DNA from 3 places in the Psychrosphaera sp. HA2-10 genome. Region 3 is predicted to be linked to each of the others. Evidence: predicted binding sites of a transcription regulator. Region 3 holds the regulator's gene; each other region holds the start of a gene.
The links. Region 3 encodes LexA, which represses DNA repair genes until DNA is damaged. Its sites were predicted from a motif close to TACTGTATNNNNATACAGTA; they were not measured.
Positions count from the first base shown of each region.

Region 1 (5,564 bases), 550 kb from region 3:
TCAGTACCAAAGAAAAACTGATCTCCGTGCTTATTATTACGATAACAATGCAGACCCATTATCTATTGAGTCAGATATGCAATATGGTTGGGATACACAATTTTTCTCGTTGGCTTTGCTACATAAGTTTAATCGTGAGTTTAGACTTCTTGCGCAAATAATGACTGGTAAAACCAAAATGGGCGATGTTGAAAACGGCGTTTTTAATGACTTTGAAGCGTGGTACGTCATGCTAAATTATAAACTCGCACAACATAGATATTCGATTCGTCATGACGCTTTTAGAGTGATAGACACAGATAAGAACGAGTTTGATCCAAATAGTAGCGCCGGCAAAAGCGTAACGTTAAGTTATCGTTATGAATACAACGATAATTGGCAGCTAGGAACAGAGCTAACCATTACAACTAGTAATAATACAAACAGAACACTTTGGCTGAACTGGACACCTAAACACACACAGAAGTCTTTTGCGTTAACCGCGCAGTATCGTTTTTAGTCAGTGTCACATTGTTATGTGCCGTTAGTCGTAAATAGTGGTTAATTAATACTAATTTTTATTTCCATAAAAAAAGCCGCCTTGAACTGAGGCGACTTTAACAGGGTCAATCTTACTAAATGAAAAACTAAGAACTAACCTTCTAAGGTCGCGTCTTTATCTTCTGGTTCTTCATCTTTTATTGTTGCTTGTAACAACAACATATCTCTTAATTTTGTTTCAATTTCTTCCGCAATATCGGTATTTTCTTTTAAGAACTTAATACAGTTTGCTTTACCTTGGCCAATTTTGCTGCCGTTGTATGCATACCAAGCACCTGCTTTATCAACCACGTTATTTTTAACGCCAAGATCAATAAGTTCACCTTCTTTAGAGATACCTTTGCCATACATGATAATAAATTCAGCTTGTTTAAACGGAGGTGCAACCTTGTTTTTAACAACTTTAACCCGAGTTTCGTTACCAATAATTTCGTCGCCTTCTTTAACCGAACCAATACGACGAATATCTAATCGAACTGATGCGTAGAATTTTAACGCATTACCACCAGTAGTGGTTTCTGGATTACCAAACATAACACCAATTTTCATACGAATTTGGTTAATGAAAATACACAGTGTGTTTGAACGCTTAATATTACCTGTTAGTTTACGAAGAGCTTGAGACATTAAACGAGCTTGTAGACCCATGTGCGAGTCACCCATGTCACCTTCGATTTCAGCTTTTGGCGTTAACGCGGCTACAGAGTCGACAATAAGAACGTCTACTGCACCTGAACGAACTAACATATCGGTAATTTCTAAGGCTTGCTCACCTGTATCTGGCTGAGAAACTAATAGCTCATCTACGTTAACACCTAATGCGGCTGCATATATTGGGTCAAGTGCGTGCTCAGCATCAACGAAAGCACAAGTTTTACCTTGTTTCTGAGCTTGTGCAATGACCTGTAACGTTAGAGTTGTTTTACCCGAAGATTCAGGGCCGTAAATTTCGATGATACGACCACACGGCAATCCGCCTATGCCTAATGCAATATCTAAACCTAGCGAGCCTGTGCTCACTGACTCTATATCTAGCGCCTTGCTGTCGCCTAGCTTCATAATTGAACCTTTACCAAATTGGCGTTCAATTTGTTGCAACGCTGCACCAAGTGCCTTTTCTTTATTTGCGTCCATTTAACTCTCCGGAATGACTTTGTTTGGGCTTCCACCAAAATTTATGGAATGAGTATACTGTATAATTAAACAGTATCAATACTGTATAGAATTTTTTTTAGATTATTTTTAAAATAAAATCGTAACCAATTGATTTATAGAAAATTCAACAGCTTTATTTCTAATTGCATGTCGATCGCCATCGAACAGTTGTTTGGTAGTGTGCACAGTAATATCTGTATTATTTTTAGTAGCAGTCACAGCAAATGCAAACCAAACTGTTCCAACTGGTTTAGATTCTGTACCGCCACCAGGTCCAGCTATACCACTTACCGATATTGCTATATTTGCATCTGCTGCTTTTACGGCACCAGTTGCCATCTCTACAACTGTTTCTTCAGATACAGCCCCAAAAGTATCTAAGGTATTTTTACTTACGCCTAATAAACGCTGTTTGGCCTCATTGCTATAAGTGACATAAGCCTCATTAAAATAATCCGAGCTACCTGCTAAATCTGTAATTGCTGCCGATATTCCACCAGCAGTGCATGACTCAGCCGTAGTTATGGTCCAGCCGTTTTTTAATAAATGCTCTGCTAGCAAACGTCGAGCGTTGGTAAAGCTGTTCATTTTTTTATTCCTCAAAGCGCTAAAGTCAATTTTTACAAGACACTCGTTAACTGATCTGTGACAATATACGATATTAACAGTCAACCGTCAGTCCATACTTTGTAATGATAGATTTATACAGCGATGCAAGCATTTCTGCTCAAACGCCAATGATGCAGCAATTTTTAAAACTGAAAAAAGACCATCAGAATGTGCTTTTATTTTATCGAATGGGCGACTTTTATGAGTTGTTCTTTGATGATGCTAAGCGCGCCTCTGAACTCTTAGATATATCACTTACAAAGCGAGGCACAGCACATGGTCAACCCATCCCTATGGCTGGTGTACCTTATCATGCGGTAGATAACTATCTTTCAAGACTGGTGCAAATGGGGCAGTCAGTTGCAATATGTGAACAAGTGGGTGATCCGGCGACGAGTAAAGGCCCGGTTGATCGTAAAGTAGTTAGGATAGTTACACCTGGAACGGTAACTGATGAAAACTTGTTACCTGACCGACAAGACAATTTAATTGCAGCTGTATTCGAGAAAAGTAGCAAAACAGGAGTGCTGTTTGGACTTGCATATTTAGACATAAATAGTGGCCGATTCTTGCTCAATGAGTTTGAACAACTTACTGACTTACAAGCAACGTTAACCAGAATATCGCCAGCCGAACTGCTCTACCCAGAATCGTTTTCACATACTTCTGTTATAGATCGAGATAAAGGCGCTCGCCGAAGACCTGATTGGGAGTTTGATCTGCAAAGTGCCCATCGTGTTTTGAACCAACAGTTTAATACTAAAGAGCTAACTGGCTTTGGAGTTGTAAATTATTCAGCCGGTTTATCAGCTGCAGGTTGCTTAATGCAATATGTAAAAGATACCCAGCGTACTGCATTGCCTCACATTCGTAACATTACTATCGAGTCATTACACACTACTATTTTGATCGATTCGGCTACTCGTAAAAACTTAGAGTTAACTCATAATTTATCTGGTGGTAACGACAACACGTTAGCCAGTGTAATTGATAAAACATCAACGCCCATGGGATCCCGGTTATTAAAACGTTGGATCCATATGCCAAGTCGCGAGCAACTTGAGGTCTCCGCGCGTTTAGATGCAGTAGATGCTTTGATGCAAGATGGTTTTTTTGAAGAAGCACAAAGCTATTTAAAACAAATTGGTGATATTGAACGAATTGTCGCTCGGCTTGCCTTAAGGTCTGCAAGACCTCGAGATTTAGCGCGTTTAAGAAATTCATTAGCAGTAATTCCCTTACTGAAATCTTGTATAAAGTCTGTAAACGCCAGTCGCATTACTGCATTAATCCATCAAGTAGAAGATTTACCAACTATTGCGAAGTTATTAAATGATGCAATTATTGAAAACCCGCCTGTTTTAATCCGAGACGGTGGAGTCATACGTGAAGGGTTTAACCCAGAGCTTGATGAGCTAAGAGAGCTAAGTGCAGGCGCTACTCGATTTGTTGAAGAGCTTGAAGCTAGAGAGCGCGAACAAACTGGTATAGCAACGTTAAAAGTCGGTTATAACCGAGTACACGGTTTTTACATCGACGTCAGCAAAGCAAACTCGGCGCAGGTACCTGACCATTATATTAGGCGTCAAACGCTAAAAAATAATGAACGCTATATTGTTCCTGAGTTAAAAGAACATGAAGAAAAAGTGTTAACGAGCCAAAGCCGTTCGCTAGCTCTTGAGAAGAAATTGTATGATGAACTTCTCACTTCTTTAATTGAAGTGATTCAACCACTACAACATACCGCCGAAGCAATCGCGCAGTTAGATGTGTTGTGTAACTTTGCGGAACGTGCGGAGTCACTAAATTACAATAAACCAACCTTAGTTCATGGCCGAGTTATAAATATTACTGAAGGTCGTCATCCTGTTGTTGAACAAGTCATGTCAGAACCATTTATCTCAAACCCTGTTGATTTGTGCGATGAGCGTCGTTTAGCAATCATAACAGGGCCAAACATGGGTGGTAAGTCGACGTATATGCGTCAGATTGCGTTAATTACGTTAATGGCAAATATTGGCTCATTTGTACCAGCAAAGCAGGCTGAGATTGGTGAGATTGATAAGATATTTACTCGAATCGGTGCATCCGATGATTTGGCATCTGGTCGCTCTACATTCATGGTTGAAATGACAGAAACAGCAAACATTATGCACAATGCCACTCCAAACTCATTAGTTTTAATGGATGAGATAGGAAGAGGAACAAGTACATATGATGGCTTAAGCTTAGCTTGGGCAAGTGCTGAGTATCTTGCAACAAAACTTCGTTCTCTGACGCTTTTTGCGACTCATTATTTTGAACTAACCGAATTTGCCCATACACTAGACGGTGTAGTTAATGTTCATCTTAATGCTCAAGAGCATCAGGATGACATTATTTTTATGCACGCCGTACAAGACGGTGCAGCAAGTAAGAGTTTCGGTATTCAGGTAGCAAAACTAGCGGGCTTACCACAAGAAGTGTTGAGTTTTGCGAAACAAAAACTAGTCCAATTAGAGTCCCTCGGCGAGCTGCCTAAAAGCCGTAGCGATAGCCTAAGCAATGCAACTGCCAATAACTCAGCATTACCTGCAATGTCGTTGTTAGAAATGTCTAAATTACAAGCCGCGGACATTATTGCTAGTACTGACCTTGATGAACTTTCGCCAAGACAGGCATGGGATTTACTTAATCAATTAAAGAATATGGTTAGCTAAATTAATTAGGTTTTATCCGAGCATTTTTATAGTCTTCAAGGGATATGAAATGCTTGGATAACATATTCTTTCTACTCGCCTGCTCAATACCATCATCATACATCATCTTTAACCATCGACCTTTATCGTTATTTTGAAACATTATAAATAATGGTAGCGACTCATAAAATTCCATCGAGGGGTATTGATCAAAAAATGAAGTGACGTTGTAAGGGTATTCTATAATCACATCAACACGCTTTTGTAAAAATAATTGTTCACATAGGAAAAAGTCCGCCCTGTAAATTAACGCTTTGTCGGAGAGTTGTTTTTTTGCTAATTCATAGGTTTCTGCTGCGCAAATATTTAGTTCTAAGTCTTTCTTTTTTAGCCGGTTAAGTGTTTCCAAATCTTGGGTTAAAGCAACAACCGATGTTTCGTAATCAATATGATACTTCGAGGTCAAGTAACCCTCTGGCATGTCCTTATATGTCCCTACTAATATGTCCGCTTTATTTGACTTAAATTGTCGCGTTGCACGAACCCATGAGCTAGCCTCTTTCTGCAACTTAATGGACTTAG
Region 1 is NZ_CM146341.1:309,673-315,236, reverse strand. It holds gene ACZ1GV_RS01600 (hypothetical protein) at 1-499, shown strand, start outside; gene recA (recombinase RecA) at 634-1,674, opposite strand; gene ACZ1GV_RS01590 (CinA family protein) at 1,783-2,283, opposite strand; gene mutS (DNA mismatch repair protein MutS) at 2,388-5,003, shown strand; gene ACZ1GV_RS01580 (hypothetical protein) at 5,005-5,564, opposite strand, start outside.
Region 1: recA (recombinase RecA) is a predicted target of LexA. The motif match lies at 1,730-1,749, and genes of this name have one in related genera.

Region 2 (5,564 bases), 620 kb from region 3:
TTGTGGTTTTAGGTATTTCAGTACCTGTTAACCAAATTATTTATCAAGGCATCCTTGCACCTGGTGCATTAGATGGTGTTTTAGGCATTACAGATCCAGCTGAGTCAGTAGACTTAAGCTTCCTAAGCTTTATCACCTTCATTGGTGTTATTGCAGCGTTAGTACAAATTCTAGAAATGATTTTAGATAAGTACTTCCCGCCGTTATATAACGCGTTAGGTATTTTCTTACCATTAATTACAGTTAACTGTGCAATATTTGGTTCTGTATCTTTCATGGTTTCAAAAAACTTAAACTTACCTGAAAGTGTGGTTTACGGTATCGGCTCTGGTATCGGTTGGGCGTTAGCAATTGTATTGTTGGCGGGTATTCGCGAGAAGATGAAATATTCAGACGTACCAGCAGGTCTGCGTGGTCTAGGTATTACATTTATTACTACAGGCTTGATGGCGTTTGGCTTCTTGTCGTTTGGTGGTATCTCTCTGTAAGGTTAATGTCGGTTTGTGGTCTCGGCTGCAAACCCTTAGATAAGAATTAAAGGACAGGTCGATGGAAATAGTTCTCGGCGTATCGATGTTTACCGTTATAGTTCTACTTTTGGTTATGGTAATTTTATTTGCTAAATCAAAACTAGTATCTACCGGCGACGTCAAAATATTAATCAACGATGACGAAGAAAAGTCAGTTGTTGCATCAGCAGGCGGTAAGCTATTAAACGTCCTTGCTGATAAAGGCATATTTATTCCATCAGCGTGTGGTGGTGGTGGTACATGTGGTCAGTGTCGTGTACACGTACATTCAGGTGGTGGCGATATTCTACCTACTGAAGAAGGTCACATTACTAAGCGTGAAGCAAAAGAAGGTTGTCGTTTGTCATGTCAGGTTGCTGTTAAACAAGACATGGAAATTGAATTAGAGCCTGAGATTTTTGGTGTTAAGCAGTGGGAATGTGAAGTTATTTCTAATGATAACAAAGCAACTTTCATTAAAGAGCTTAAATTAGCTATTCCAGACGGTGAAAGCGTGCCTTTCCGTGCGGGTGGTTATATCCAAATTTCTGCTCCTCCACATCATGTTAAGTACTCAGATTTTGATGTACCAGACGAATACCGTCCGGACTGGGAACGCTTTAACTTCTTTAGCATTGAATCAAAAGTAGACGAAGAAACTATTCGTGCCTACTCAATGGCTAACTACCCAGAAGAAGAAGGCATCATTATGCTTAACGTCCGTGTAGCTTCTCCTCCGCCTAATAACCTGTCGTTACCGGCTGGTAAAATGTCTTCATATATTTGGAGCTTAAAAGCGGGTGATAAAGTTACAATTTCTGGTCCATTTGGTGAGTTCTTTGCTAAAGAAACTGAAGCTGAAATGGTATTTGTTGGCGGTGGTGCTGGTATGGCTCCAATGCGCTCGCACATTTTCGACCAATTACGTCGATTAAATTCTAAGCGTAAAATTAGTTTCTGGTATGGCGCACGCTCAAAGCGTGAAATGTTCTATGTTGAAGACTTTGATGAGTTAGCAGCAGAGAATGAAAACTTTGAATGGCATGTTGCGCTGTCTGATCCTCAACCTGAAGATAATTGGGAAGGTTATACGGGCTTCATCCACAACGTACTTTATGAAAACTACTTAAAAGATCATGAAGCGCCAGAAGACTGTGAGTTCTACATGTGTGGTCCTCCAGTGATGAACGCGGCCGTAATCAACTTGCTTAAAGACTTAGGCGTTGAAGACGAAAACATCCTACTTGATGACTTCGGTGGTTAGTAGACGTGACTCGTAAACAAGTCGTATTAACATGGCTGGCCCTTATCGGGCTGGCCATTTTGCTTTTTTTTCCAAAGCAAAATAGTGACCAAGCGCAACCCGTTTTACTGCAAGGTAAAACTATGGGTACAACCTTTAACATCAAGCTTTATCCATCGGCAGAGCAACTTTCGCAGTATAATCTTTATGAGTTGGTAAGCGCTGAGTTAGAGCAAGTGAATACACTTATGTCGACTTATATAAGCGACTCTGAGCTTAGCCTATTTAATCAGGCTAAAGCGGGAGAAACGCGGATATTGTCGCCGGAAACAATTACTGTACTAAATGAATCAAAACGCTTGTTTAACGACAGTGATGGTGCTTTTGATCCAACAGTAGGTCCGCTTGTTAATTTGTGGGGGTTTGGCCCTGATGGACGAGTATTAAAACGACCTAGCGACGCAGAAATTGCCAATGTTCGCGATTGGGTCGGTATGGACTTAATTGAAGTGTCCGGAAATGCTGTTACTAAAAAACACGACAATTTGTATATCGACTTTTCCTCGATAGCCAAAGGCTTTGGTGTTGATCAAGTGGCAAACGCTTTAGAGAGTATTGGTATTTTTAACTATCTTGTAGAGGTAGGTGGCGAAATGCGAATCTCTGGTGCTAAACCTAACGGCGATAAATGGGCAGTGGCCATCGAGAAGCCGGTTAGCGATAGTCGTCAAGTGCAACTTATTATTCGTCCTGAAAACTTAGCAATGGCAACATCAGGCGATTATAGAAATTACTTCGAGCAAGATGGCATACGTTATTCTCATACCATTGATCCAACGTCAGGGAAGCCAATCACTCATAAACTGGTGTCAGTCACTGTGTTACATAAGTCAGCAATGACAGCGGATGCAGCTGCAACTATGCTGAATGTGATGGGACCAGTAAAGGCTATGGAATACGCAGAAGCGAATAATTTGGCTGTTTATTTAATTGTAAAAACAGACGATGACTTTAATGGCATAATGTCGAGCAAATTCGAAACATTATTTCCACAGAAAAAGGGCTAATCATGCAAGTATTCTTATTAACTCTTGGTTTATTACTCATTGTTTTCGTTGCGATGTCGATCGGGTATATTCTGCAAAAGAAAACCTTAGCGGGAAGCTGTGGGGGATTGGGCGCGTTAGGTATAGATAAGGCCTGCAATTGTGATAATCCTTGCGACAGACGAAAAGAGCGATTAGCAAAAGAAGAACGCTGGAAGCAGGATCAAATACTGTAACCATCTGATAGAATCATTAAATACAAAAAGGGCGTTTGCCCTTTTTTTGTGCGTCACACCCTCAGTTACTCAGAAATAAAATCGTAGTGCATTAGAACTTATCTTTATGTTGCTAAAGGTACTGTTTTTATATACAGTTTGTTTGGCTGTGATTCCCTTGTCGAAGGGTGAGGTTAATGAGTAAACAAAAAAAGATAATCCATGTTGATATGGACGCCTTTTATGTATCAGTTGAAATTCGTGACAACCCAGAGTTGCAAGGTAAGGCTGTTGCGGTCGGCGGTCGTTCTGATCGTCGTGGTGTATTGTCTACATGTAACTATATCGCACGTCAGTTCGGTGTTAGTTCTGCTATGCCAACCTCTTTGGCTTTAAAAAAATGTCCAAATTTAATTGTTGTCCCCGGACGCATGGCCGTATATCAAGAAGTTAGCCAAACAATACGACAGGTATTTAAACGTTTTACCGATAAAATTGAACCCCTGTCGTTAGATGAGGCTTATTTAGATGTAACGGATTGTTCACTTCATCGTGGTTCTGCGACGTTAATTGCTGAACAAATTCGCCAAGAAATTTATGACGCTACAGGTTTAACAGCGTCGGCAGGTATAGCACCAATAAAATTTCTAGCGAAAATCGCCTCTGACCAAAACAAACCCAACGGTCAATTCACGATTACGCCATCTGAAGTACTACCCTTTATAAAAACAATGCCTTTAAAAAAGATCCCAGGGGTAGGGAAAGTGACGGCTGAGAAACTCAATCAGCTCGGGCTGAATCTGGGCGTTGATATTCAAAACAGTAACGAGAGTTTTCTTAGCCAACATTTTGGTAAATACGGACATGTGCTTTGGAATCGTTGCCAAGGAATAGATAATCGAGAAGTTGAAGTATCAAGGGTCAGAAAATCTATCGGTGTTGAACGAACCTTTGATCAAGACATTTCAGATATAGAGATCCTATTTAATTTGCTCTCCGTAAAACTACTTCCAGAGCTAACGAAGCGCTGCGAAAACAAAATAGTAAACAGAAAGTTAACTAAGTTAGGTGTGAAAGTTAAGTTTAGTGATTTTCAACAAACCACCAAAGAGCAAAAATACGAAAGAATAGATGAAAGTATTTTGAGACAGTTACTGTCCGAGGCGTTGGAAAGAGGTAACGGTAAGTCGGTTCGATTGCTTGGCGTACACGTTGGCTTGTCGGACCAAGAAGATGAAAAACATCAATTAGACTTAGGTTTTTAATATTAACTTACGTATTATTGCTAACAAGTTGTATTCACAGTTTTGTTTACTAACATTATAAATTTAGAGAGATTTTTATGGCCCACCCAACTCCTTTAGTTATTTCAAATATTAATACTGCTCTTAGTGATGCAAACTGGGACGCATTGATTATTGTAGGTCAAACGTTCGATTCAGGTTTACCAGACGATTTACTCATAGAAATTAATAAACTCGCCGAAGTAGATAAACGCGTAAACAAATCAGAGGTTAGTTTTGTTTCTGATTTAGTTGCACAGCGTCGTGTCATTCTTGCACCTACAGGTCCGTTAAATCGATACTTTGACGATGTTCGTCGCTATTTTGATGCTGCAAAGTCGGCAGCTAAATCTTTATTAGCGATGGGCTCAGTAAAACCATTATTAGTCGTATTGGGTAATGATGACATCAAATACCAAAACGCAACTGCTGTGTCTTATTTGGGATTTTGCCAGGCCTTTTGGCAACCTTTAGAAGCCAGAGAAGCATTAGGCGACAGTATTGAGCCTGTTAGTCTCATGGGCCTTGTTGGCGATAATATAGATGCAGCAGAAGCCGCTGCTATTGCAAGTGGTCAATATGTAGCTCGAGACCTATGCGGAACAGAACCTGAGCGCATGGCCCCGCCGCGCTTTGCTGAATATTGTAGTGACACGTTTAAAAACTCGAAGGTTAGCGTATCCATCATCGACGATATGAAAACGTTAGAGTCTGAGTTCCCTCTATTATGGTCTGTTGCCAGAGCGTCAGTAGAAGTTGAGCGACATCAGCCTCGTGTGATTCGTTTGGAATACATACCTCAAGGCAATATAGAGAAAACCTTGATGCTGGTAGGTAAAGGCATCGTTTATGATACAGGTGGTGCAGACCTTAAGGTTGGTGGTCATATGGCTGGTATGAGCCGTGATAAAGGTGGAGCAGCCGCGGTAGCTGGCTTTATGAAAGCGGTATCAGAAATTGCACCAATAGGAATTAAAGTTGTAGCAGAAATCGCAGCAGTAAGAAATAGCATTGGCGCTGAGGCGTTTGTTGCAGATGAAATCATTACTGGCCATTCAGGTATTCGCGTTCGAATTGGTAATACCGATGCCGAAGGCCGCTTAGTGATGGCAGATTTACTGTCTAAATTACGTGAAGAAGCGTTGGATGAAATTAATCCGACACTGTTTACAGTGGCTACCTTAACAGGTCACGCAGCAAGAGCTGTTGGCCCTTATACGGCGCTAGTTGAAAACGGTGCTGCGAAAGCAGCATCAGTTGGTGCGAAT
Region 2 is NZ_CM146341.1:383,279-388,842, forward strand. It holds gene nqrE (NADH:ubiquinone reductase (Na(+)-transporting) subunit E) at 1-488, shown strand, start outside; gene nqrF (NADH:ubiquinone reductase (Na(+)-transporting) subunit F) at 550-1,773, shown strand; gene ACZ1GV_RS01930 (FAD:protein FMN transferase) at 1,779-2,819, shown strand; gene nqrM ((Na+)-NQR maturation NqrM) at 2,822-3,034, shown strand; gene dinB (DNA polymerase IV) at 3,211-4,278, shown strand; gene ACZ1GV_RS01945 (M17 family metallopeptidase) at 4,356-5,564, shown strand, end outside.
Region 2: dinB (DNA polymerase IV) is a predicted target of LexA. The motif match lies at 3,154-3,173, and genes of this name have one in related genera.

Region 3 (5,564 bases):
GGCACGGTAACCGGAATGATTGAAGTATTTGATGTAATGGCGATTAGTGGCAGCGGCAACGCACGCTCAATGGCAAGTGGCGTATCAAAGGCCACGATTCCAACAATGGCTGGCATGGTTGGAGCATTATCAGGGGTTTTTGCTAACACATGGGTGCAACGCAAAACCAAACGTGAAATTGAACTATTAGAAGACCATTTGCCGATGGACCATTAAGGGTTCAGGCCTTTGTTAGGAGAATAAAATGAGAGCGCCATTAGCCAATTTAATGCAAGAAGAAGAGCAAGAGAACATTGATTTAACACCTATGTTAGACGTTGTTTTTATCATGTTGATCTTCTTCATTGTTACCGCGTCTTTTGTAAAAGAATCGGGTATCGACGTTAATCGACCTGAAGCTGCAACTGCGGTAAAGAAAGAGCGTGCCAGTATATTGGTCGCTATTTCTGACAAAGGTGAAATTTGGATTAACAAACGCCAAGTTGATGTTCGTGCTGTGCAAGCAAACATTGAGCGCCTTAAAGCGGAAAACCCGCAAGGTTCTGTGGTAATTCAAGCTGATAAGAAGGCCACAACTGAAACGTTAATTAAGGTTATGGATGCCTCTCGAGCGGCGGGCGCATTTGACGTCTCTATCGCTGCATTAGAAGGCTAGGAAAACGTATTATGTTCATTCGTTTATTAACAGCCGTTGTGATTGCAGGAATTATTACAACCGCTTTATTTTACGGTATGCAGGCGCTTATTAAGTCTGGAGATTCGGCTATCACCGATCCAGCACAAGGTAGCGTTTTGGACTTTATTCGTTTGAAGCCTGAAGAAACCGTACAAAAGAAAGATCGTAAACCGAAAAAGCCACCTCAACCACAAGAGCCACCTCCGCCAATGGAGCAACCTCAAATGTCTCCTGATATTGCAGATGCGGGCGATGCTGGTTTTGATTTTAGCGCAGATGTCAGTGGCGATATGGCTTTACAAAGTGGATTAGCACTTGAGTCAGGTGACGGTGAATATTTACCAATTGTTAAAGTATCGCCGGTATATCCTCGCAGAGCTTTACAGCGCGGCATTGAAGGCTACGTTATTGTTGAATTTGTGGTTGATAAAACCGGCGCCGTTAAGTCACCTATTGTCATAGAAGCAAATCCTGAAGGTTTGTTTGACCGAGCAGCTTTAGACGCCGCCCTTAAATTTAAATATAAGCCTCGCGTAGTAAATGGCGAAGCAACGGAAGTAAGTGGCGTACAAAACCGCATTACTTTTGAAATTAACGGATAATTCGGAGCAAATACTGTGAAAACACTTATTACGTCCTCTCTCATTGCGACTAGTTTACTTTTGGGCAGCTCATTTGTTGGTATTGTACCTAATGTTGATTTTGCCAACGCCCACGCGGAGCAAAAACGTAAGCGCACGCCATCATTGAATTCACGAGTATATAGCCAGTTAGCAAGAGCACAGCAACTTGCTGATGGCGGCGACGTAAAAGGTGGATTAGAAGTTTTAGACTCCGTAAAAGCGAAATCAGGCAGTTTAAACAGCTACGAAACCGCAATGATGTATAACTTTTATGGGTTCATTTACTACAACGCAGAACAAATGGCAGAAGCAATGGCAGCATTTGAGCAAGTAATAGCCCAAGATCCAATTCCGGAGTCGCTAGAAAAGAGTACGCTTTTCTCGTTAGCACAACTTGCTATGGCTAACGAAGAGTACACTAAAACCATCTCATTTTTAGAACGATGGGAAAGCATTAACGAGGGTGAAATTCCAGTTAAGAATAATGTACTTAAAGCGCAGGCAAGCTATCAAGGCAAACGTTATCAAGACGCAGCTCAATATATTGACTTAGCATTAGCTGAAGCAAAAGCTCAGGAAGTTGAACCGAAAGAAAACTGGTTTGTACTGCAACGTGCCGCCTATTTCGAATTAAAACAGCCAAAAAAAGTAGCCTCAATTTTAGAAGAAATGGTGCGCCGTTTTAACAAACCTGAATATTGGGTACAGTTAGCTGGAATGTACGGTGAGATTGGCGCTGAAGATAAACAACTAGCCGTATTAGAAGCGGCTTATCAGCAGGGTTATATTTCTAACCAATCTGACTTTAGAAATCTTGCTCAAATATATTACTTTAATGGCTTACCGTACAAAGCAGCGATGGTGATGCAGCAGGGAATTGAACAAAATGTATTAACCAAAAACGTAAAAAACGTTAAGTTTTTATCACAAGCATGGTTAACCGCTAAAGAATACGACAAAGCCGTTGAGACTTTAGAAGTACTATCTGCGTTAGAAGATACTGGTATCGCCCACCAGCAAATAGCAGAAATTAGGCTTCAACAAGGAAAGTATAGGGAAGTGATCAGTGCTGCATTTGAAGCAGAACAGCGCGGTCAACTATCAAATCCCGGGAATTTATATCTCGCCCTTGGTATGGCTCACTTTAACTTAAAAGAATTTGAAGCTGCCATCGACGCATTAAATATGGCAGCGGAATATAAAAATGTTCAAAAAATGGCAACTCAATGGCTTAAGTTTGTAGAAAAAGAGAAGTCGACTAGCGAGCAATTAGCCTCAAATCACAATCCCAGAACCAATAGCTAAACGATAATAATTACTTCGACAATTTATCGGCGACATTGCTTGTTTTTAACTATGCTTATGACAACGCCAATGCATAGGATTCGAAGTAATGAACCTTTATCAATTAGTCTATATTAGCAGAGCAACAGAAGCCTTTAGTGACGAGAAATTAAGTCAATTATTAACAAAAGCAAAAAGTAACAATACAAACTTAGATGTGACAGGAAACTTAATTTACAACGGTGGCGTTTTTCTCCAAGTTTTAGAAGGGGATATGAAGGTCATTTTGAGTTTGTACAAAAAAATACAGCTCGACGATAGGCATCACAAAGTTAAAAAAGTTTACTTTGAACCAGCAAGCTTCAGATTATTTAGTCGTTGGTCAATGAACATGATGAATCTGGATTGCGAGAAGCCTAAAAATCTTCAAATTATAAAAGATATACTTGATGCAATTGATGAGGATAAACTAGTGGACGGCATGTCACCGCCCATCAGGCTATTAAAAGAGTTTTCTAAAATAAGTTGATTTTAACAACTCTTAAATAAATTAATCTGGTCGGTTACATCAAAGATGAGTTTCTGATCACGCCTACCGCCAAGCCTTCAATGGCAAAGTCTTGATAGTTTAAGTCTACTTTGATTGGGTCAAACTCTGGGTTTTCGGCATGAAGAATTACTTGGCTACCTTTGCGCTCCAGTCGTTTAACCGTTACATCCTCTTCAACTCTTGCTACAACAACCTGGCCATCACGAGCGGTTTGCGTTTTATGAACCGCCAATAAGTCACCGTCTAAAATACCGATATCTTTCATGCTCTCGCCTTCAACTTTGAGCAAAAAGTCAGCCATTGGCGAAAACATCGCTGGGTCTATGTTTACATGACGATCAACATGCTCCATGGCTAGAATAGGAGACCCGGCCGCTACTTTACCAACTAATGGCAAACCAATATCGTCGTTTGCCACTTCTTCAGTTAATCGAATCCCGCGAGAGGTGCCTGGTAGCATTTCGATAAAGCCTTTTTTTGCTAATGCCTTTAGGTGATCCTCAGCAGCATTGGCTGATTTAAATCCTAAGGTTTTAGCAATTTCCGCTCGTGTAGGTGGCATTCCTGTTGAGGTGATTGAGTCTCTAATTAAATCTAAAATCTCTGATTGTCTTGCAGTAAGTGGGCGCATCATCTGTTTTTCCATACAGTAACATAACTGTCAGTATATACAGGCATTCTGGTTGTGCAACATAAAATTAATAAGAATGGTGGGATTTTAGTTAACCTTTGTTAAAATCCCCTGTTGCTTTCATTTTTGTATTAAGGTTTTTATGTCCATTTTAAATGTATTGATGTATTGGTTAACTCGTCCGTTTATCCGTACACAACTAGTCACAGACGAGAAAAATACCGAGAACGGTATTGATTCAAACAAACCGATTTCTTATGTCCTTATGACTAACTCATACACGGATAAGTTAGCCTTAAAACAAGCGGCTAAACGCCTTAACCTACCTTCACCATTTGGTAAAATCGACATTGAAGGTGAGTCAGTAAAACGCACTATTGGTGTAAAGCCCGTTGACTCTATTTTCATGAATGAGAAACACCATGCTAGACGCGCTTTAAAAACCGGTCAGGCAATGCTTGAGTTGGTTGAGCGCACTGGACAAGATATACAGTTTGTCCCGGTAATGATTTGTTGGGGAAGAAACCCTGGCACGGTGAAAAACAGCAATCGTAAAACGCGCTTAATGGATATCATTACGCAAAAATTACAAACCACTCCATTTAGAAAAATGATGATCGTTCTTTTATATGGTCGTCATAGCTTTATTCGTATTAGTAAACCGGTATCTCTACAAAAAATGGTTAACGACTTTGGTACGTCTGAAGATACTGCTCATAAGCTATTACGCGTGGCGCGAATTCACTTTGAGCGCCAGCGAATTGTAGCAACAGGCCCAAAAGTAATGGCTCGCCAAGCCTTTTTTAATAGTATGTTGGCTAGCCCTGCATTAAAAAAAGCGTTACAGGAGGAAATGGAAGATAAAGACATTTCTCTAAATGAAGCCAAAGCTAATGCTAAAAAACTACTGGAAGAAATCGCAGGTGATTACAACGAAAATTATATTCGTATGGGCTCTCGCGTTTTAACTTGGGTTTGGAACAAAATATATAATGGTATTCGTGTCCACAATGCCGACAAGTTAAGAGATTTGGCGCAAAAAGGCCATGAGATTGTATATGTGCCTTGTCACCGCAGCCATATGGATTACCTGTTACTTACTTATGTTATTTATCATGAAGGTCTTGTGCCACCGCATATTGCCGCTGGTATCAATCTGAACTTCTGGCCTGCAGGCCCTATTTTTAGAAAAGCTGGCGCTTTCTTTTTACGACGCAGCTTTAAAGGCAACAAATTATATTCGGCGGTTTTCCGTGAGTATCTTTCACAACTCTTTATCAAGGGTTATCCGGTTAAATACTACACAGAAGGCGGTCGCTCTAGAACTGGACGCTTGTTGTCACCTAAAACCGGTATGTTAGCGATGACGATTCAGTCTATGCTTCGTGGTGTTGATCGCCCTATCACTTTAGTTCCGGTGTATATCGGTTATGAACATGTCATGGAAGTAAATACGTATCTAAGCGAACTTAAAGGTAAAAGCAAAGAAAGTGAGTCTATTTTTGGTATTTTTAAAGCCTTAAAGAACCTTAAGAACTACGGACACGGTGATGTAAACTTTGGTGAACCTATCAGTCTAAATGAAATTTTAAATGATCAGGCTCCAGAGTGGCGATCACTTATCAACCCAACAGATGTAGTTAAACCTACTTGGTTAACACCTGTGGTCAATCATACGGCAAATAAAGTCATGGGCTCGATTAATGATGCGGCTGTATTAAATACGGTTAATTTGTCGGCGTTAGCACTGTTAACCTCGGACAGCCATGCGCTTCCTCGTGTTGAAATGGAGTCGTTAAT
Region 3 is NZ_CM146341.1:2,838,744-2,844,307, forward strand. It holds gene ACZ1GV_RS12865 (MotA/TolQ/ExbB proton channel family protein) at 1-216, shown strand, start outside; gene ACZ1GV_RS12870 (ExbD/TolR family protein) at 245-655, shown strand; gene ACZ1GV_RS12875 (energy transducer TonB) at 667-1,278, shown strand; gene ACZ1GV_RS12880 (tetratricopeptide repeat protein) at 1,294-2,604, shown strand; gene ACZ1GV_RS12885 (BLUF domain-containing protein) at 2,693-3,112, shown strand; gene lexA (transcriptional repressor LexA) at 3,147-3,764, opposite strand; gene plsB (glycerol-3-phosphate 1-O-acyltransferase PlsB) at 3,907-5,564, shown strand, end outside.